DNA from 3 places in the Bradyrhizobium sp. A11 genome. Region 2 is predicted to be linked to each of the others. Evidence: predicted binding sites of a transcription regulator. Region 2 holds the regulator's gene; each other region holds the start of a gene.
The links. Region 2 encodes PhoB, which activates phosphate uptake and scavenging genes when phosphate is short. Its sites were predicted from a motif close to TGTCATNNANCTGTCAT; they were not measured.
Positions count from the first base shown of each region.

Region 1: the regulator PhoB is predicted to act here: its motif matches at 4,809-4,825, upstream of ugpB (sn-glycerol-3-phosphate ABC transporter substrate-binding protein UgpB).
Region 3: the regulator PhoB is predicted to act here: its motif matches at 4,916-4,932, upstream of phnF (phosphonate metabolism transcriptional regulator PhnF).

Region 1 covers NZ_CP149509.1:89,504-96,321, reverse strand. Annotated here, with positions in the region: gene aroA (3-phosphoshikimate 1-carboxyvinyltransferase) at 1-738, opposite strand, end outside; gene WI560_RS00490 (TIGR02300 family protein) at 899-1,306, shown strand; tRNA gene WI560_RS00485 (tRNA-Ala) at 1,401-1,476, shown strand; gene WI560_RS00480 (GIY-YIG nuclease family protein) at 1,912-2,154, shown strand; gene WI560_RS00475 (MarR family winged helix-turn-helix transcriptional regulator) at 2,161-2,622, opposite strand; gene WI560_RS00470 (organic hydroperoxide resistance protein) at 2,773-3,198, shown strand; gene WI560_RS00465 (CaiB/BaiF CoA transferase family protein) at 3,384-4,589, shown strand; gene ugpB (sn-glycerol-3-phosphate ABC transporter substrate-binding protein UgpB) at 4,880-6,196, shown strand; gene ugpA (sn-glycerol-3-phosphate ABC transporter permease UgpA) at 6,244-6,818, shown strand, end outside.
Region 2 covers NZ_CP149509.1:465,779-472,596, forward strand. Annotated here, with positions in the region: gene pstA (phosphate ABC transporter permease PstA) at 1-452, shown strand, start outside; gene pstB (phosphate ABC transporter ATP-binding protein PstB) at 449-1,270, shown strand; gene phoU (phosphate signaling complex protein PhoU) at 1,282-1,998, shown strand; gene phoB (phosphate regulon transcriptional regulator PhoB) at 2,022-2,729, shown strand; gene WI560_RS02080 (GcrA family cell cycle regulator) at 2,991-3,500, opposite strand; gene WI560_RS02085 (aspartate aminotransferase family protein) at 3,970-5,178, shown strand; gene argF (ornithine carbamoyltransferase) at 5,178-6,113, shown strand; gene WI560_RS02095 (Hsp33 family molecular chaperone) at 6,403-6,818, shown strand, end outside.
Region 3 covers NZ_CP149509.1:622,411-629,228, forward strand. Annotated here, with positions in the region: partial or broken gene WI560_RS02865 (chloramphenicol acetyltransferase) at 1-229, opposite strand, end outside; gene phnC (phosphonate ABC transporter ATP-binding protein) at 403-1,212, shown strand; gene phnD (phosphonate ABC transporter substrate-binding protein) at 1,286-2,221, shown strand; gene phnE (phosphonate ABC transporter, permease protein PhnE) at 2,295-3,179, shown strand; gene phnE (phosphonate ABC transporter, permease protein PhnE) at 3,176-4,021, shown strand; gene phnF (phosphonate metabolism transcriptional regulator PhnF) at 4,153-4,881, opposite strand; gene phnG (phosphonate C-P lyase system protein PhnG) at 4,989-5,453, shown strand; gene phnH (phosphonate C-P lyase system protein PhnH) at 5,458-6,066, shown strand; gene WI560_RS02905 (carbon-phosphorus lyase complex subunit PhnI) at 6,070-6,818, shown strand, end outside.

The DNA of each region.
Region 1 (6,818 bases), 380 kb from region 2:
ATCGGCAGGCACCACCACCGTGGCGCCGTGCAGCTCGGGCTGGCCCTTGAGCGTGATCCGGCGGCCATGCACGCCCTCCGGCGCCGAGGCGATGTCGGCGCCGAAATGCTTCAGCATCAGCTCGGTGTGGTCGCGGCTGGCTTCAGTCTCGATGACAGTGGTGGTGCCGGGGGCGGCAAGGCCCGCCAGCAGCACCGCCGACTTGATCTGGGCCGAGGCGACCGGCGTCGTGTAGGTGATCGGCAGCGGATCGCGCGCGCCCTGCAGGGTCATGGGCAGACGACCGCCCTCACCCCCGGAGATGACCTTCGCGCCCATCTTTTCCAGCGGATCGAGGATCCGGCGCATCGGGCGGCTGCGCAGCGAGGCGTCGCCGTCGAAGATCGCCGAGATCGGGCAGCCGGCGACGGCGCCCATCACCAGCCGGCAGCCGGTGCCGGAATTGCCGAAATCCAGAGCCGCCTTGGGCGCGGCGAAGCCCGCGACGCCTACCCCGTTCACCTTCCAGGCGAAATCGCCGGTGCGCTCGACCCTGGCGCCCAGCGCCTGCATGGATTTGGCGGTGTTGAGGACGTCCTCGCCCTCCAGCAGGCCTGAAATCCTGGTCTCGCCGACCGCCAGCGCGCCCAGGATCAGCGCACGGTGAGAGATCGACTTGTCGCCGGGCACCCGTACTTTCCCGGTCAGGGGTCCGCTAGCGCGAGACTGGAGCGGCCTCGGATGGTCGGAATGAGTCAAGATTGTGTCCTTGGATGAGCCCTGAGGGGACTGCGGCGCAGGTACCACATGGTCCGCGCGCCGTCACGGGCATGTCGTTCTCCTGTAATGCGCTATTGACAGCGGGCCGCCAACTAGCCAAGTGAAACACCGCTTTTCAGACATTCCCAGGATTCCTGCCGTGGCCAAGTCCGAACTCGGAACCAAACGTATTTGCCCGACTACGGGCAAAAAGTTCTATGACCTCAACAAGAATCCGGTGGTCTCGCCCTATACCGGCGAAGTTGTGCCGATCGCCCCGGTGGCGCCGGCGCGCATGCCCCGCGGCGCGGAAGCTCGGCACGCGGCGACAGCGGATGCTGCGCCCGAGCCGGCAGAGGTCGAAGAGGTTTCGCTCGAGGAAGCCGACGCCGAGGAGAACACCGGCAAGGTCAAGGCCGTGGTGCCCGAGTCGGAGGACGATATCGAGGTCGACGAGACCCTCGATGACGACGATGACGATGATTCGACCTTCATTGCCGACGAGGAAGAGGGCGATGAGGACGTGACCGACATCATTGGTGATGTCGGAGGTGATGAAGAGACTTGAGATCAGTCCTGATCTGTGAAAAAGGGTGCACCGCGCGAGTCGCCAGGACTCGCCGGTTGGGGTGATCCACCAGATTCACCCCGTCAAGGACTAAGGGGCCATAGCTCAGCTGGGAGAGCGCTTGCATGGCATGCAAGAGGTCGGCGGTTCGATCCCGCCTGGCTCCACCACGCTTCGCCCTTCGGGCTCCGCGTGGCGCAGCCACGTCGGAGCCAGAAGGGCGAAGCGTGGTGTCCGGCGTAGCCCGAAGGGCGAAGACGGACTGGTGACAATTCCGATCAATTCTATCGACGATCCATGTGGAAGCCGCCAATATAGGGCAACCCTCTGTCGGCGCTACGCGTGGCGCAGCCACGTCGGAGCCAGAAGGGCGAAGCGTGGTGTCCGGCGTAGCCCGAAGGGCGAAGACGGACTGGTGACAATTCCGATCAATTCTATCGACGATCCATGTGGAAGCCGCCAATATAGGGCAACCCTCTGTCGGCGCTACGCGTGGCGCAGCCACGTCGGAGCCAGAAGGGCGAAGCGTGGTGTCCGGCGTAGCCCGAAGGGCGAAGACGGACTGGTGAGGCCCCACCGAACGACTACCCGGGCGATAGCCGTCAATGTGGTACGTCTACATCCTTCGCAGCATCGAATTTCCTGAGCAGGAATACGTCGGCGCCACAGAGGATTTGAAGCGGCGGATTCCGGAGCACAATGCCGGCAAGTCCAGTCACACCGCCAAATTCAGGCCATGGAAGCTGATCTGGTACTGCGCCTTCCCTGATAAGCATAAGGCGCTCGCGTTCGAGGCTTACTTGAAGTCTCACTCTGGCCGGGCCTTCACGAAGAAGCGGCTTTCCTAGAACCCCCTACTCCCCGATCACCGCATTGAGCCGATCCCGCAACGCCACGATCTCGTCCTTCATCGCGACCAGTTCCGGCACCGAGCAGTGCGAGGCCGCCAGGATCGACTGTGGCACGCTGCGGGCTTTGTCCTTCAAGCCATGGCCCTGCGGCGTCAGGGCGATCAACACTTGGCGCTCGTCCTCGCTGGAGCGGGTGCGCTTGACGAGATGCGCCGCTTCCAGCCGCTTCAGCAGCGGCGTCAGCGTGCCCGAATCCAGGAACAGGCGCTCGCCGATGTCCTTGACCGGCACGTCGTCGCGCTCCCACAACACCAGCATCACCAGATATTGCGGATAGGTCAGGCCGAGCCGGTCCAGCAGCGGCTTGTAGATGCGGTTAAAGGCATGCGCGGCCGAATAGATCGCGAAGCAGATCTGGTTGTCGAGCCGCAGCGGCGCGTCCGCTGCCGATGATTTTCGGGGCATGGAGAATCTCCCGGGGTTTGCGGCATTGTGGCGCTCGGCGGCGGCACGTTCAATTGCGAACAATTAAATGTGAGGCTCTGCAATTTCAATTGCGCACAATACAATTGCCTGCAATATACATTGTACCCATCGAAATCCAGGGAGACGACAATGTCCGTGAACGTGCTCTACAAGACCAGCGCCAAGGCCACCGGCGGCCGCGACGGCCATGCTGCAACCCTCGACGGCGCGCTCGACGTCAAGCTGGCCACGCCGAAGGAGCTCGGCGGTGGCGGCGGCGCCGGCAACAATCCCGAGCAGCTGTTCGCGGCCGGCTATGCCGCCTGCTTCATCGGCGCGATGAAGTTCGTGGCCTCGCAGGGCGGCCCGAAGGTTCCGAATGACGCCTCCGTCACCTCGACCGTCGGCATCGGCCCGCGCTCCGCAGGCGGCTTCGGCCTCGATATCGACCTCGCGGTCTCGCTGCCGGGCCTTGCCCGCGCCGAGGCCGAGGCGCTGGTCGCAAAGGCCCACCAGGTGTGCCCCTATTCCAACGCCACCCGCGGCAATGTCGACGTTCGCCTGACGGTCGTCTGATCGAACGGCGGATTGGCTGGCCCGGGATCCCCCTCGGGCTGGCCGCTTCCGCCAGAATCCGCATTTGCCACGCCGCGGGATTGCCGCAACGGCGGCCGCATGCGGCCCTACGCCGGGAGCCATTGCTGCTCCCTGCAAACCTCGCTAGGCCTGTGATCAAACGTCGACACAGGGGAAGCGAAGGCATGAGTTCTGAAGCCGCCACAGGTGCCATGAGCGGACTGCGCGTCATCGATCTCACGCGCGTGCTCGGCGGCCCGTATTGCACCCAGATCCTCGCCGACCATGGCGCCGACGTGATCAAGGTCGAGCCGCCCGCCGGCGACGAGGTGCGTGAGTGGGGTCCCCCCTTCCATGAGGAGGACGCGGCCTATTTCGTCGGCATCAACCGCAACAAGCGCTCGATCGGCCTCGACCTCGCCTCGGAGGGCGGTCGCGTCGTGCTGCTGAAGATGCTGGAGACCGCCGACGTCCTGATCGAGAATTTCAAGCCGGGCACGCTGGAGAAATGGGGCATCGGCAACGACGTCCTCAGCAGGAAATTCCCGCGCCTCGTGCATTGCCGGATCTGCGGCTTCGGCGCCGACGGCCCGCGCGGCGGCAATCCCGGCTACGACGCCATCATCCAGGCCATGACCGGCATGATCGCCGCGACCGGCTCGCCCGAGAGCGGCCCGATGCGGATCGGCGTGCCCCTGGTCGACATCGGCACCGGGCTCTATGCCGCGATCGGCATCCTGATGGCGCTGTCGGAGCGGCAGCGCTCGGGCAAAGGCCAATTCCTGGAGACGACGCTGTACGAGACCGGCCTTGCCATCATGCATCCGCACACCGCGAACTATTTCATGCATGGCAAGCCGCCGTCGCTCACCGGCAACGAGCATCCGAACCTCGTGCCTTACGCGATCTTCCCGACCAAAACCGACAACATCTTCATCGGCGTCGGCAATGACGGTACCTTCCGCAAGCTCTGTAAGGAGATCGGCAAGCCGGAGCTCGGCACCGACCCGCGTTTCGCCCGCAACAAGGACCGCATCGCCAACCGCGGGGCGCTGCGCGCCGAGCTCGCCGCGGTGTTCAGCCAGCACGAGGCCGAGCCGCTCTGCAACCGCCTGCTCGCTGCGGGCCTGCCGGCAGGGCCGGTGCAGAAGATCGACCAGGCGCTGACCAACCCGCACACGATCGCGCGCGGCGATATCATCGAGAAGGACTGGTACAAGGGCGTGGCCTCGCCGATCCGGCTCGACCGCAGCAAGCCGAGCCTGCGCCTTCTGCCGCCGAAATTCAGCCAGCACGCAGCCGAGGTGCTGGGCGAGTTCGGCTACTCCAAGGCCGAGATCGACGCGATGGTCGAAAACGGCACGGTCTGCGGCCCTGAGCGCAAGCGCTGAGGTAGGCCAAACGTCGCTCGTCAAGGTGGTGCGCACCCTCTCCCGCTTGCGGGAGAGGTTTTCGAACTCGCGGCCCATCGTCCCGCAACTGCCCAATACCGCACTGCGGCGCGATCCACGCGGGTGCACCGCGAACGGAGGAGGCTGTCCGCATCGCCTTCGCCTATTTTCCGGCTTCCCTTTTCCAGCGCTTGCCGCTTTCGTTTCGGCCGCTTACACAGTCATGTGAACGTCATACGGCGCTGGTAGCGCAAGCGCTTCTTTAGTGACGGGCAAGGGAGGTTTTCTTGATGGCTCTTCGACATTTTGGTGCGGCGGCGGCTGTTGCACTCACGGTTGGTCTCGGCGCCTCGCCGGCGCTGGCCGTGACCGAAATCCAGTGGTGGCACGCGATGACGGGCGCCAACAACGACGTCATCGTCAAGCTCGCGAGCGACTTCAACGGTGCCCAGAGCGACTACAAGGTGATTCCGACCTACAAGGGCAACTACGCCGATACGATGAACGCCGGCATCGCCGCGTTCCGCGCCGGCAACGCGCCGCACATCATGCAGGTGTTCGAGGTCGGCACCGCCACCATGATGGCGGCGACCGGCGCCGTGAAGCCGGTCTACAAGCTGATGGCCGAGACCGGCGAGAAGTTCGATCCCAAGGCCTATCTGCCCGCGATCACCGGCTACTACTCGACCTCGAAGGGCGAGATGCTGTCCTTCCCCTTCAACTCGTCGTCGACGGTGATGTGGGTCAATCTCGACGCGCTGAAGAAGGCCAATGTCGAGATCCCGAAGACCTGGCCCGAGGTGTTCGACGCCGCCAAGAAGCTGAAGGCGGCCGGCCACGCCACCTGCGGCTTCTCCAACTCCTGGGTCACCTGGGTCAATCTGGAGCAGCTGTCGGCCTGGCACAACGTGCCCCTGTCGACCAAAGCCAACGGTCTCGACGGCTTCGACACCGTGCTGTCGTTCAACGGCCCGCTCCAGGTCAAGCACCTCGAAAACCTGGTCGAGCTCCAGAAGGACAAGACCTACGACTATGCCGGCCGCACCAACACCGGCGAAGGCCGCTTCACGTCGGGCGAATGCCCGCTCTACCTGACCTCGTCGGCGTTCTTCGGCAACGTCAAGGCGCAGGCCAAGTTCGCCTTCACCGCGGTGCCGATGCCTTATTATCCGGACGTCAAGGGCGCGCCGCAAAACTCGATCATTGGCGGCGCCTCGCTCTGGATCATGGGCGGCAAGTCGGCCGACGAGTACAAGGGCGTGGCGAAGTTCCTGACGTTCCTCTCCGATACGGATCGGCAGGTCTACATCCACAAATCGTCGGGCTATCTGCCGATCACCAAGGCGGCCTATGACAAGGCCAAGGCAGAGGGCTTCTACAAGGACCAGCCCTATCTCGAGACCCCGCTGCTCGAGCTGACCAACAAGGAGCCGACCGAGAATTCGCGCGGCCTGCGCCTCGGCAACATGGTGCAGCTCCGCGACGTCTGGGCGGAAGAAATCGAGCAGGCGCTGGCCGGCAAGAAGACTGCCAAGCAGGCGCTGGACGCGGCCGTCGAGCGCGGCAACACCATGCTGCGGCAGTTCGAAAAGACCGCCGTGAAGTAAGGCGACAAGCGGCAGGCCGGTCGCCCGGCCTGCCGCGCTGGGGCATCATGCAGAAGCAAGCCATTTTCCAGTCGAAGCTGTTGCCCTATGCGCTGGTTGCGCCGCAGCTCGCGATCGTCCTGATATTCTTCTATTGGCCCGCCTTGCAGGCGATGATCCAGTCGTTCCTGCTGCAGGACGCCTTCGGCCTGTCGACCACGTTCGTCTGGTTCGAGAACTATATCGACCTATTCAAGGACCCCGCCTATTTCGAGGCGATCCTGCGCACCTTCTTCTTTTCGTTCGCGATCGCGGTGTCGTCGCTGTCGTTTGCGCTGCTGCTTGCCGTGATGGCGGACAAGCCGCTGCGCGGCTCGATGCTCTACCGCACGCTGCTGATCTGGCCCTATGCGGTGGCGCCGCCGGTCGTCGGCGTGCTCTGGATCTTCATGCTGCATCCCTCGCTCGGCGTGCTCTCGCGCTACCTGCGCGCCCTCGGCGTCGACTGGAATCCGCTGCTCGACGGCAACCAGGCCGCGACCCTGATCATCCTCGCCGCCGCCTGGAAGCAGATCTCCTACAATTTCCTGTTCTTCCTCGCCGGCCTGCAGAGCATCCCTAAGAGCGTGATCGAGGCCGCCGC
Region 2 (6,818 bases):
CGATGCGGGGCTTCTCGGCGATCGCCGGCGCGCTGGCGCTCGCCGTGATCGTGATCCCGGTCGTGGTGCGCACCACGGAGGACATGCTGCTGCTGGTGCCGAACCCGCTGCGCGAAGCCGCCAGCGCGCTGGGCCTGCCGCGCTCGCTGGTGATCAAGCGCATCGCTTACCGCGCCGCGCGCTCCGGCCTCATCACCGGCGTGCTGCTCGCCACGGCGCGCGTCGCCGGCGAGACCGCGCCGCTGCTGTTCACCGCGCTGTCCAACCAGTTCTTCAGCCTCGGCCTGGACAAGACGATGGCGAACCTGCCGGTTACCATCAACAACTTCGTGCAGAGCCCCTACGCCTATTGGAAGCAGCTCGCCTGGAGCGGCGCGCTGCTGATCACCCTGACCGTGCTTGCCCTGAACATTGGCGCCCGCATCCTTGGTGCCGAGAGGACTGCAAAATGAGTGAAATGTCTGTTTCCGTCAGCGCGCCGACCGTTCACCCCGGCTCGCAGCCGCTGCCCGAGGCGCCGGCCAAGGTCACCGCGCGCAACCTCAACTTCTACTACGGTGAGCACCATGCGCTGAAGAACATCAACCTGGCGCTCGGCACCAACCGCGTCACCGCCTTCATCGGCCCGTCCGGCTGCGGCAAGTCGACCCTGCTGCGCATCTTCAACCGGATGTACGACCTCTATCCGGGCCAGCGCGCCACCGGCCAGCTGCTGCTTGACCACACCAACATCCTCGACCCCAAGCTCGACCTCAACCTGATGCGCGCCCGGGTCGGCATGGTGTTCCAGAAGCCGACCCCGTTCCCGATGACGATCTACGAGAACATCGCCTTCGGCATCCGCCTCTACGAGAAGATCTCCAAGTCCGAGATGGACGACCGCGTCGAGAAGGCGCTGCGCGGCGGCGCGCTGTGGAACGAGGTCAAGGACAAGCTCAACGCCTCCGGTCTGTCGCTCTCCGGCGGCCAGCAGCAGCGCCTCTGCATCGCCCGCACCGTCGCGGTGCGGCCCGAGGTGATCCTGTTCGACGAGCCCTGCTCGGCGCTCGACCCGATCTCGACCGCCAAGGTCGAGGAGCTGATCCAGGAATTGTCCGAGAACTACACGATCGCGATCGTCACCCACAACATGCAGCAGGCGGCGCGCGTCTCCGACAAGACCGCCTTCATGTATCTCGGCGAGCTGATCGAGTTCGACGACACCAGCAAGATCTTCACGTCGCCGACCGACCGGCGGACGCAGGACTACATCACCGGCCGGTTCGGCTGAGGAGACGCAACATGGGTACCGAACATACCGCAAAGGCCTTCGACACCGACCTCCAGGAGCTCACGCGCCTGGTCGCCGAGATGGGCGGCATCGCCGAGCGCATGATCGTCGATTCCGTCGATGCGCTGATCCGCCGCGACGTCGCGCTCGGCCAGCGCGTCGTCGCCATCGACGCCGATCTCGACGCGCTGCAGAAGCGCATCGAGGAGCGCGCCGTGCTCACCATCGCCCGCCGCCAGCCGATGGCGGTGGACCTGCGCGAGATCGTCGGCGCCATGCGCGTTGCGACCGACCTCGAGCGCATCGGCGACCTCGCCAAGAACATGGGCAAGCGCGTCGCCGCGCTGGAGACCGACTTCCATCCGCTCAAGCTGTTCCGCGGCCTGGAGCACATGACCGACCTGGTGCAGCAGCAGGTCAAGAGCGTGCTCGACGCCTATGCCGCGCACGATCTGCCGGCGGCGATGGCGGTGTGGAAGGGCGACGAGGAGGTCGACGCGATCTGCACCTCGCTGTTCCGCGAGCTCCTCACCTACATGATGGAGGATCCGCGCAACATCTCGTTCTGCATCCATCTGATGTTCTGCGCCAAGAACATCGAGCGCATCGGCGACCACGCCACCAACATCGCCGAGACCGTGTTCTACATGATCGAGGGCCAGGCGATCACCGACAAGCGGCCGAAGGGCGACATGACCACGTTCGCCACGACGATCCCGAATACCTGAAGACCTCAAGGAGCGACGACAACATGGGCGCACGCATTATGGTGGTTGAGGACGAGGAAGCTCTCACCGAGCTTCTGCGTTACAACCTCGAAGGCGACGGCTATGACGTCGAGACGGTGATGCGCGGCGACGACGCCGACACCCGCCTCAAGGAACACATTCCCGATCTGATCGTGCTCGACTGGATGCTGCCGGGCCTCTCCGGCATCGAGCTGTGCCGGCGCCTGCGCACCCGGCCCGAGACCAAGCAGCTGCCGATCATCATGCTCACCGCGCGCGGCGAGGAGAGCGAGCGGGTGCGCGGCCTTGCGACCGGCGCCGACGACTACATCGTCAAGCCGTTCTCGGTGCCGGAGCTGCTGGCGCGCGTGAAGGGCCTGCTCAGGCGCGCCAGCCCCGAGCGGCTCGCGACCGTGCTGGCCTATGGCGACATCGAGCTCGATCGCGACAAGCGCCGCGTCGCGCGCTCCGGCCGCCCGATCGATCTCGGCCCGACCGAATATCGCCTGCTGGAGTTCTTCCTGGAGCATCCCGGCCGCGTGTTCTCGCGCGAGCAGCTGCTCGACAGCGTCTGGGGCCGCGACATCTACATCGACGAGCGCACCGTTGACGTCCATATCGGCCGCCTGCGCAAGCTGCTCAATCTCGGCCGCGAGCAGGACCCGATCCGCACCGTCCGCGGCGCCGGCTACGCACTGGACGATCGCTTCGCGAAGGCGGAGCAGACGTAAGGGCGGGTGAGGTGGTCTAGCGAGTTGCCGCCACAGTATCGGTGTCGTCCCGGACAAGCGTCAGCGCAGATCCGGGATCCATAACCACAGCAAGTGATTGTTACACGAAATAGGTAACTCCGAGTCCCCCTAACCACATCCTGCGGTGGCTATGGGTCCCGGATCTGCGCGCGCTTGTGGCGCGCTTGTCCGGGACGACATCGGATGTCTTGAGGCGCCGTCGTGTGACGACTGCCGCGTTTGCGATCAGCTAAATCTCGCTCAGCGCGTGGGCTTCGGTGCCGCGCGGCGCCGATCCGCCGCCGGCTGATACGCCACGCGCGAGTGCTGGGCGCAATAGGGCAGGCCGGACAGGGCCTTGCCGCCGCAGAAGAAGAAATCCGGGCTCGAGGGATCGCCCACCGGCCAGTGGCAGGTCGCCTCGTTCAATTCGAGCAGCGACAGCCGCTGGCTCATCGGCACCACGTTGTCGTAGGTGACGGGTTCGGCCTCGACCTCGACCTCGAAGGCCTGCGCCAGCGCGGTGTTGCCGCGCGCGATGGGGCGCGTCACCCGCATCATGTGCTGGGCGGGACGCGCCTTGCGCGGCCGGGGCGCGGCCGACGAAGGGCTCTTGGCGCGGCCGGACAGGCCGAGCCTGTGCACTTTGCCGATCACGGCATTGCGGGTCACATTGCCGAGCTCTGCTGCGATCTGGCTGGCCGACAATCCGGCCTCCCAGAGCTTTTTCAGCTGCTCGACGCGATCGTCGGACCAGGTCAAAACCGTCATTGCACCCTTTCCCTCGCCGCGCGGCTGCCATCCTGGCGGTCCGTGCGGCGAATGCCTAAGCCTCGAAAAACCCGTGCCGCTCGAATCCCTTAGGGCTCGCCGGGCGCGCAACTGACGCCCGAACGTTTACGCCGGTACATGAGGACTCTTGGGATCAGAACTGCCGCACGAGATGTCGTATCTGACAATCCAAACGCTACAATATGGCGTGACTCACGCGCAAGAGTCCGCCGACTCGCTTCCACATGTTCCGTGGTGAAAAACCCGCAAAATCGCGACCGCAAGACTACGGAATCACCGTTTCACCACCGTTTTCTGGGGCTTTCGGGCGGCATTGACACCCGTTTCACCAGGCCTAAGATAGTCGTGCGTGCCGCCCTTAAAAGGCGGCACGTTTCGTTTTCCGGGCCGGTGGATGGTGCGTTGCGCAATGCACGCCTCACACCGTCCGCAACATCAAGTGGCCGTCATGACTAACAGCGCAGCCCCGCATTTGCTCCCCGTTTTCGCCAGGGCCAACCTCGGTTTTGAACGCGGCGAAGGCTGCTGGCTGATCGCAACCAATGGCGATCGCTATCTCGATTTCACCTCGGGCGTCGCCGTCAATGCGCTCGGCCATTGCCACCCGCATCTGATCAAGGCGTTGCAGGAGCAGGCGACGAAGCTGTGGCACATGTCGAACCTGTTCCAGAGCCCGGACGGCGAGAAGCTCGCCGCGCGCCTGTGCCACGAGAGTTTTGCCGACCTGGTGTTCTTCTGCAATTCCGGCGCCGAGGCGCTGGAGGGCGTGATCAAGCTGGTGCGCCATCATCACTTCTCCAAGGGGCATCCGGAGCGTTACCGCATCATCACCTTCGAGGGCGCCTTCCACGGCCGCACGCTGGCGACGCTCGCTGCGACCGGATCGGCAAAATATCTCGAAGGGTTCGGTCCGCCGATGGACGGCTTCGACCAGGTGCCGCATGGCGACCTCGAAGCCGTCAAGAAGGCGATCGGGCCCGACACCGCCGGTATCCTGATCGAGCCGATCCAGGGCGAGGGCGGCGTGCGTTCGGCACCGCCGGCGTTCCTCAAGGCGCTCCGCCAGCTTTGCGACGAGAAGGGCCTGCTGCTCGCCTTCGACGAGGTGCAGACCGGCATGGGCCGTGCCGGCGATCTGTTCGCGTATCGGCGCACCGGCGTCACGCCTGACGTGATGTCGCTGGCGAAGGCGCTCGGCGGCGGCTTCCCGATCGGCGCCGTGCTGGCGACCGCGGACGCGGCGGCCGGCATGGGGCCCGGCTCGCACGGCTCGACCTTCGGCGGCAATCCGCTGGCGATCTCGGCGGCCAACGCCGTGCTCGACGTCATGCTTAAGCCCGGCTTCTTCGACCACGTGCAGAAGATGTCGCTGCTGCTCAAGCAGAAGCTCGCCTCGGTGATCGACCGTCACCCCGACATCGTCAGCGAGGTGCGCGGCGAGGGCCTCCTGATCGGCATCAAGGCCGTCGTGCCCTCGGGCGACCTGGTCGCCGCCTTGCGCGACGAAAAGCTCCTGACCGTCGGGGCCGGCGACAATGTCGTGCGCTTCCTGCCGCCCTTGATCGTCACCGAAGCCGAGATCGAGGACAGCGTCGGGCGGCTGGAGCGGGCCTGCACCGCATTGTCGGCCGGCCAGAGCAAGCGGGCGGCAAGCTGATGAGCAAGTCCCCGACCAAGACGCCGAAGCACTTCCTCGACATCAACGAGCTGCCCTTGTCGGAGCTCAAGCGCATGCTCGCCGCGTCGAGCGCGATGAAGGCGAAGCAGAAGGCGCATCAGCCGGTGCGGCCGCTCGAAGGCAAGACGCTGGCGATGATCTTCGAGCGTCCCTCGACGCGGACCCGGGTGTCGTTCGACGTCGGCATGCGCCAGCTCGGCGGCGAGGCGATCATGCTCACCGGCGCCGAGATGCAGCTCGGCCGCGGCGAGACCATCGCCGACACCGCCCGCGTGCTGTCGCGCTATGTCGACGCCATCATGATCCGCATCCTCAATCACGATGCGCTGCTCGAGCTTGCGGCCAACGCCACCGTGCCCGTCATCAACGGCCTGACGCGGCGCTCGCATCCCTGCCAGGTGATGGCCGACCTCATGACCTACGAGGAGCATCGCGGCCCGATCGAGGGCAAGATAGTGGCCTGGACCGGTGACGACAACAACGTGCTGGCGTCCTGGGCCCACGCCGCCGAGCGCTTCAAATTCCAGCTCAACGTCGCCACCCCTCCGGAGCTCGCGCCGAAAAAGGCGATGCGCGACTGGATCAAGGCGACCGGCGCGCCGATCGTGCTCGGCACCGATCCGGAAGCCGCGGTGCGCGGCGCCGATTGCGTCGTCACCGACACCTGGGTGTCGATGGGCGACAAGGAAGGCGAGCATCGCCACAACGTGCTCAAGCCCTACCAGGTCAACGGCAAGCTGATGTCGCTCGCCAAGCCCGATGCCCTGTTCATGCATTGCCTGCCCGCCCACCGCGGCGAGGAGGTCACTGATGAAGTGATCGACGGCCCGCAATCGGTCGTGTTCGACGAGGCCGAAAACCGCCTGCACGCGCAGAAGGGCATCTTGGCCTGGTGCTTCGACGCGGTGAAGTAGCCGCGCTGGCGGCCCTGCTGCCGCCTCATACACAATTGTCGTCCCGGACAAGCGCGCCACAAGCGCGCGCCGATCCGGGACCCATACCGCGGAATCTCTCTTGTGGCAGGCTGAGCGACGCCAACAGTCTTCGCCAAATCGCAGCCTGTGGTTATGGATCCCGGGCTCGCGCTTCGCGCGCCCCGGGACGACATCGAATTTGAGCGGCTTGCCACCGCTTAATCCGCACCTGGAACACACCACCTCCGCGCCCCTTCCATTTCCCACCTCCGACCCCAGATAGAGCGCCATGGTTTCCCAATCTCCTGACATGAAGACCGGGTCCGAAGGCCCGGTTCGCGCACCATCCGCAATTCCGATCGATGACGCCGTGCTGCCCTACGAGGTCGATGCGCTCGACGTGCGCGGGCGTCTGGTGCGGCTTGGCCCGGCGCTCGACGACATCCTGACCAAGCACGATTATCCCGCGCCCGTCGGCAAGCTGCTCGGCGAGGCCATCGTGCTGACGACGCTGCTCGGCTCGGCGCTGAAATTCGAGGGGCGCTTCATTCTCCAGGCCCAGACCGACGGTCCAGTGTCGTTCCTGGTGGTGGACTACCAGGCGCCGGATCGCCTGCGCGCCTATGCCCGCTTCGATGCCGCGCGTCTCGGCGAGGCCCAAGAATCCGGCATGCGTTCCGGCGCGCTGCTCGGCCGCGGTCATCT
Region 3 (6,818 bases), 160 kb from region 2:
GCATCGGATGGTTGCCGGGGTTGATGCGCGTCATCGCCGCGATCGAGCAAAACTTTCCGATCGTGCTGTAGGTGATCTGCGAATCGTTCACGACATAGGAGTAATCGCCCATCGCCACTTCGTGCAGGATGGTGCGGGCGCCGACCTCGGTATAGGCGCCGAGCCGGGCCTCGTGCAGCTTGGCCGAGGGATCGATGGTCGGCTGAACTGAAAGAGCTTTGGCGGCCATGTCGAATCCGGAGTGCGAAGGCGGGCGTACCTCTTCAAACGGCTTGATGACGATGTCATGACACGGCGATGACAGGGAATGAGCTGTGCAGGATCGCCGCACCGCAACGTCGCTGTCACACAAGTGTCAAGCGCTGGCGTTAGCGATTGGCCCCAGCTAATCTGGAGCCCTGCATGCTGGTGGTGGATGGTCTGACGTGTCGCTTCGGCGCGAAAGCCGCGGTGGACGGTGCCTCGTTTCAAATTTCTCCCGGCGGCTTCGTCGGTGTGATCGGACGGTCCGGCGCCGGCAAATCCACCCTGCTGCGGAGTATCAACCGCCTGGTGAACCCAACCGAGGGACGCATCCTGTTCGACGGGGTCGACGTCACCGCGCTGCGCGGCAAGGAACTGCGGCAATGGCGGGCGCGCTCGGCCATGATCTTCCAGCAGTTCAACCTGGTCGGCCGGCTCGATGTCCTCACCAACGTGCTGATGGGACGGCTTGCGACGATGCCGGCCTGGCGCTCGCTGTCGCAAATGTGGCCGGAGCAGGACAAGGCGCTGGCGATGTCCGCGCTCGAGCAGTTCGACATCGCCTCGCTCGCCGCCCAGCGCGCCGACCAGCTCTCCGGCGGTCAGCAGCAGCGCGTCGCGATCGCGCGCGCCCTGGTGCAGCAGCCCGACATCATCCTCGCCGACGAGCCGATCGCTTCGCTCGACCCGCGCAACACCAAGATCGTGATGGATGCGCTTCTGCGCATCAACAAGCATTTCGGCATCACCGTGCTCTGCAACCTGCATTCGCTCGATCTCGCCCGCAGCTATTGCGATCGCTTGATCGGCATGGCGCAGGGCCGCGTGGTGTTTGACGGCGCGCCGGCCGCGCTGACCGATCACGTCGCACGCGAGCTCTACGATCTCGAAGCCGCCGATGTCATGGGCGCCATGCCTGCGCCGGCGCCCGCGGGCGTCCCCGCACTCGGAACGGCGGCCGCCGCCTGAGCAGATCTGTTTCGTTGCAAGTCTTCCTTGCAAGTTTTTGCGTCAACCGACCCCAACCGATGAAGAGGGTATCATGATCACTCGCAGACTGGTCCTTGCCGGCGCCGCCGCGCTCGCATTCACGACTTCGGCCCTCGCCGCCGACTGGAAGGCCAAATATCCCGAGCTGACCTTCGCGGTCGTCCCGGCCGAGAACGCCTCCGGCGTCACCGAGCGCTGGGCGCCGTTCGTGAGCTATCTCTCCAAGGAGCTGGGCGTGAAGGTCACGCTGCGCATCGCCAACGACTACGCCGCCGTGATCGAAGGCCAGCGCGCAGGCAACATCCACATCGCGAGCTACGGCTCGGCTTCGTTCGCCCGCGCCCGCCTGACCGGCGTCAAGACCGACGCCTTCGCCAATGACGTCAACGCCGACGGCTCGACCGGCTATTATTCGGTGTTCTTCGTCAAGGCGAACAGCGCCTACAAGACCCTCGATCAGCTCAAGGGCAAGAATCTCGGCCTGGTCGACCCGAACTCGACCTCCGGCAACAACGTGCCCCGCTTCGAGCTCGACAAGTTGGGTATCCATGACGCCGACAGCTATTTCGGCAAGGTCGTCTTCACCGGCAGCCACGAGAACGCGATGCTGGCGCTGGCGCAAGGCACGGTCGAGGTTGCCGCCAACCAGTGGACCAGCGATGACGATTCTACGCTGGCGCAAATGCTGACCAAGGGCATGCTGAAGAATGCCGACGGCTCGGCGATGAAGAAGGGCGACTTCCGCATCGTCCATAAGTCGGCGCCGATCATCAACGGCCCCTATGCCTACAATTCCGAGCTGCCGGAAGACGCCAAGGCCGCCATTGCGAAGGCGTTCTTCGACGCGCCGACCAAGGACAAGGCCGCGTTCGATCGCCTTTCCGACGGCCAGAAGAAAGGCTTCCATCCCGCCACCACCAAGGATTGGGATGGCACGATCGAGCTGATCAAGTTCGTCGACGCCCTGCGTAAGAAGAAGGCGTCCTGAGTATCGGGACGATGCCACTGGAGCCGGGTCCATCGACCCGGCTCTTTCTTTGACGGGACGTCATCTCAAGCCCATGACAACAGCGGTTTCGATCCTTCCCGAGCAGCAGCTCGCCGTGCTCAACGCCGCCTATCGCGAGGCGGTGGCACGCAGGCGGCTCCGCCTCCTGTTCGGGGCCGCGATCTTCGCCGCGGCGCTGGTGCTCGCCGCGGTCGGCGCCGAAGTGAATCTGCGCACGCTGTTCAGCTATTTCGGCAACTTCGTCAGCTATTTCGACCGCATTTTCACGCTCGACAGCGGCCAGCGGGTCTGGACCGATGTCGGCGAATGGCTGTGGGGCTGGCGCAAATGGCTGAAGATGCTGGGCGAGACCCTGCTGATCTCCTACGTCGGCACGCTGATTGGCGCGACCCTCGCATTCGGCCTGAACTTCCTCGCCGCCGATAACACCTCGCCCGCACCCTGGCTTCGCTTCGTCGTCCGGCGCCTGCTGGAATTCGCGCGCACCGTTCCAGGCATCGTGTTCGCGCTGGTGTTCGTGATCGCCTTCGGACTCGGGCCGATGGCCGGCGTGCTCGCGATCGCGATCCACTCCACCGGTGCGCTCGGCAAGCTGTTCTCGGAGATCGTCGAGAACGCCGACATGAAGCCGGTCGAGGGCATCCGCTCGACCGGCGCGAGCTGGCTGTCCTGCATGCGCTTCGCCGTGGTGCCGCAGGTGACCGCGGGCTATGCCAGCTACGCGCTGCTGCGTTTCGAGATCAACGTCCGCGAGGCTTCCGTCATGGGGTTCGTCGGCGCCGGCGGCATCGGTCAGGAGCTCGTCGTCGCCATTCGCAAGTTCTACTACTCCGACGTCAGCGCCATCCTGCTCACCATCATCGTCACCGTCTTCCTCATCGACATCAGCACCGGGTGGCTGCGCGGCCGCCTGTTCGGCAAGGAGGCGCGGACGTGACGCCGCACGAGGTCGATCCGCGAGAGCTTCGCGCCCGCTACCCCGACGTGTTCGACCGTCCCGCTTCGGCGCGGCTCGCGATGCCGGCCATGATCGTCGCGGCGTTCGCGATCCTGATCTACGGCCTGGTCGATCTCGACTTCTCGCCGTCGCGGTTCTTCGCCGGCCTCAGCCAGCTCGGCTGGATCACTTTGATGATGATCCCGCCGGATCCCGGCTCCTCGCTGCCGGTCTATCTCAAGGCGCTCGGCGAGACGCTGTCGATTGCGCTGCTCGGCACCACGCTGGCCGCCGTGTTCGCGCTCCCCGTCAGCCTGCTTGCAGCACGCAACGTGGTGCCGTCGAGCATTCTCCGCTTTCCGGTTCGCCGCGTGCTGGATTCGATCCGCGGCGTCGACACCCTGATCTGGGCGCTGGTGTGGATCAATGTCGTGGGCCTCGGGCCGTTTGCCGGGGTGCTGGCGATCGCCGTGTCGGATTTCGGTGCGTTCGGCAAGTTGTTCTCGGAGGCGATCGAGGGTGCCGACCAGAAGCAGGTCGAGGGCATCCGCGCCTCCGGCGGCAGTGCTCTGCACGAGATCCGCTTCGGCCTGATGCCGCAGGTGCTGCCCGTCATCGCCGGCCAGGTGCTCTACTACATCGAATCCAACACCCGCTCGGCGACCATCATCGGCATCGTCGGCGCCGGCGGCATTGGCCTGCAACTCGCCGAGCAGATCCGCGTGCTGGAATGGCAGAAAGTGTCATTCCTGATCCTGATGATCCTGGTCGCGGTCGCCGCGATCGATTTCATCTCGGGCAAGCTGCGCTTTGCGATTATTGGGCGACCGGCGGTGGCGTGAGCACAGGTGCCGTAGGGTGGGCAAAGGCGCACTTGCGCCGTGCCCACGAATTTTCTCCGACATGATCAAGGTCGTGGGCACGCTCCGCTTTGCCCACCCTACGGCGCCTCTCACTTCAATTGGCAGAGGAGCTACGACTCCACCAAAAACTCCACCCGCTCCGCCGCGAAACGCGAATGCTTGGTCATCAGCGGCTTGCCCTGGAGATCGTGGTCGGTGGCGTCGACCACCAGGATCGGGCGTCCCAGTGCGAGATCCAGCCGGGCCGCGTCGGTGGCGTCCACGATGCCGGCGGTGATCCGGGTCGCGCCGCGGCGATAGTCGCGCACGCCGTAATGCGCGAGCAGTTTCGTCATCGAGCGCGTCGCCGCGAACACGGCCCCCGCATTCGGGAACAGCTCGGCCGACAGCCAGGTGGTGGAGACGCAGATCGGGGTGCGGTCGGCGAGGCGGATCGCCTCGATCCGCACCAGGGGCGCGCCGGCTTTCAGGCTCAGCTCGCGCGCCAACTCGCGGGTGGCGACGTCGTCGGAGGCCTCGATCAGCTGGCCGCGCGGCTCGCGGCCGCCCGCACCGACGATCTCGGAGAACCGCGTGCGCGAGCGCAGGGGATAAGCGAGCTTTTGCGCCTCGACATAAGTGCCGCTGCCGCGTTCGGCGCGCACCAGGCCGCGCTCGGCGAGGGCTGCCAGCGCGCGCCGCACGGTGTGGCGGTTGACGCGATAGGTTTCGGCGATCTCCATCTCGCCCGGCAATTTGTCGCCGGCCGCGAAGCGGCCGTCGGCGATGCCGCGCTCGATGCCGTCGGCAACGAGGCGCCACAGCGCGACGCCGGACGATGCAGTGTCTTGCATGCTCATATCGCCGGTCAGCCTAGCCCAGAAATCACGCACTTGTCACGAAACAGTCATGGCGCGTCCGTATGAAGTTGTCTATTATCATAGACAACTTCGATGCGGCAAGTTCGGTGGACCAGGTGACCCAGCACAACAACCAGCAAGCCCAGCGCAAGGCCGCGATGGCCGTGCTGGCGCACGCGGAGGCGGGCGAGATCGCCGCCCGCCTCCGCGACTTAAGCATCCCTGACCATCAGGACCTGCGGGCGCCGGAAAACGGCCTTGTCATGCTGCGCGGCCGGGTCGGCGGCGACGGCGCGCCGTTCAATCTCGGCGAAGCCACCGTGTCGCGCGCAGCCGTGAAGCTCGCGAGCGGGGAGGTCGGTTTCGGCTACACGCTCGGGCGCGACGGCGAGAAGGCGCGGCTGATCGCATTGTGCGATGCGCTGGTGCAGTCCCGCGACTTCGGCGGCGCGATGGAACGGGATGTAATCGCGCCGTTGCGTGAGCAGCTTATGATTCGCCGCAAGCAGGCCGCGGCCGAGACCGCCGCGACGAAGGTTGATTTCTACACCATGGTGCGCGGTGAGGGCTGAGATCATGACCACGATTGCAGAATTGCCGCCGGGATTCGCCGACAAGGTGCTGTCGGCGCAATCGACCTTTCGCTCGGTGATGGACGCGATGGCGCGGCCTGGCTCGGTCCAGCGCATCGTGCCGATGGCGGGGGCGCCTGATACAATGATGCGCGGCACCGCCGCGATCGCGCTGACGCTGTTCGACCACGACACGCCGCTCTGGCTCGACGCGCGGATGGCGGCGAGCCCGGACGCGGCGAAATGGCTCAAATTCCACACCGGCGCGCCCTTGGTGCAGGATAGCTCGGTGGCGAGCTTCGCGCTGATCAGCGACGGCGCCGCGCTTCCGCCGCTCGAACGTTTCGCGCTCGGCACCAGCGAATATCCGGATCGCTCCACCACGATCATCCTCCAGGTGGAGAGCCTCGACGCGGGCCGCAGCTTCGAGCTGCGCGGTCCCGGCATCGACGGCGCCGCGAGGCTCGAGGCGTCAATCAAGCCGTTCGATCTGTTCGAGCGCCTGCAGGTCAACGAGGCGCTGTTTCCGCGCGGCATCGATGTCGTGCTGGTCGCCGATGACGCGTTGGTCGCGATCCCCCGCACCACGCGCGTCGTGAGCAAGGGAAGCTGAAGCATGTATGTCGCAGTCAAAGGCGGCGAACGCGCCATCGACAACGCCCATCGCCTGCTCGCCCACAAGCGGCGCGGCGACCAAAGCGTTCCGGAGGTCAGGCTCGACCAGATCTCGGAGCAGCTCGGCCTCGCCGTCGATCGCGTCATGAGCGAAGGTTCGCTCTACGATCGCGAGCTCGCGGCGCTGGCGATCAAGCAGGCGCGCGGCGACCTGATCGAGGCGATCTTCCTGGTGCGCGCCTTCCGCGCCACGCTGCCGCGTTTCGGCGCCAGCGAGCCGGTCGACACCGGCGCGATGCGGGTGCAGCGGCGGGTGTCCTCGACCTTCAAGGACATTCCCGGCGGCCAGATCCTCGGCCCCACCTTCGACTACACGCACCGCCTGCTCGATCCCTCGCTCGCGCAAGGCTTTGCGCCGGAGACACCGGCCACGGCCGACGCATCCACGGCGCCGACGCCGCGCGTGACGGATATTCTCGGCCGCGACGGCTTGATCGAATCCTCGCCGCAGGCCGAGGAGGGCGTCGGCGTCGGCGATCTCACCCGCGAGCCGCTGAATTTTCCGGCGGACCGCGACCTGCGGCTGCAGAATCTGGCGCGCGGTGACGAAGGGTTCTTGCTGGCGATGGGCTATTCCACGCAGCGCGGCTACGGCCGCAACCATCCCTTTGCCGGCGAGATCCGATTCGGCGAGGTCGAGGTCGAGTTCTTCGCGGAGGACGCGGGCTTCGCCGTGCCGCTCGGTGCGAT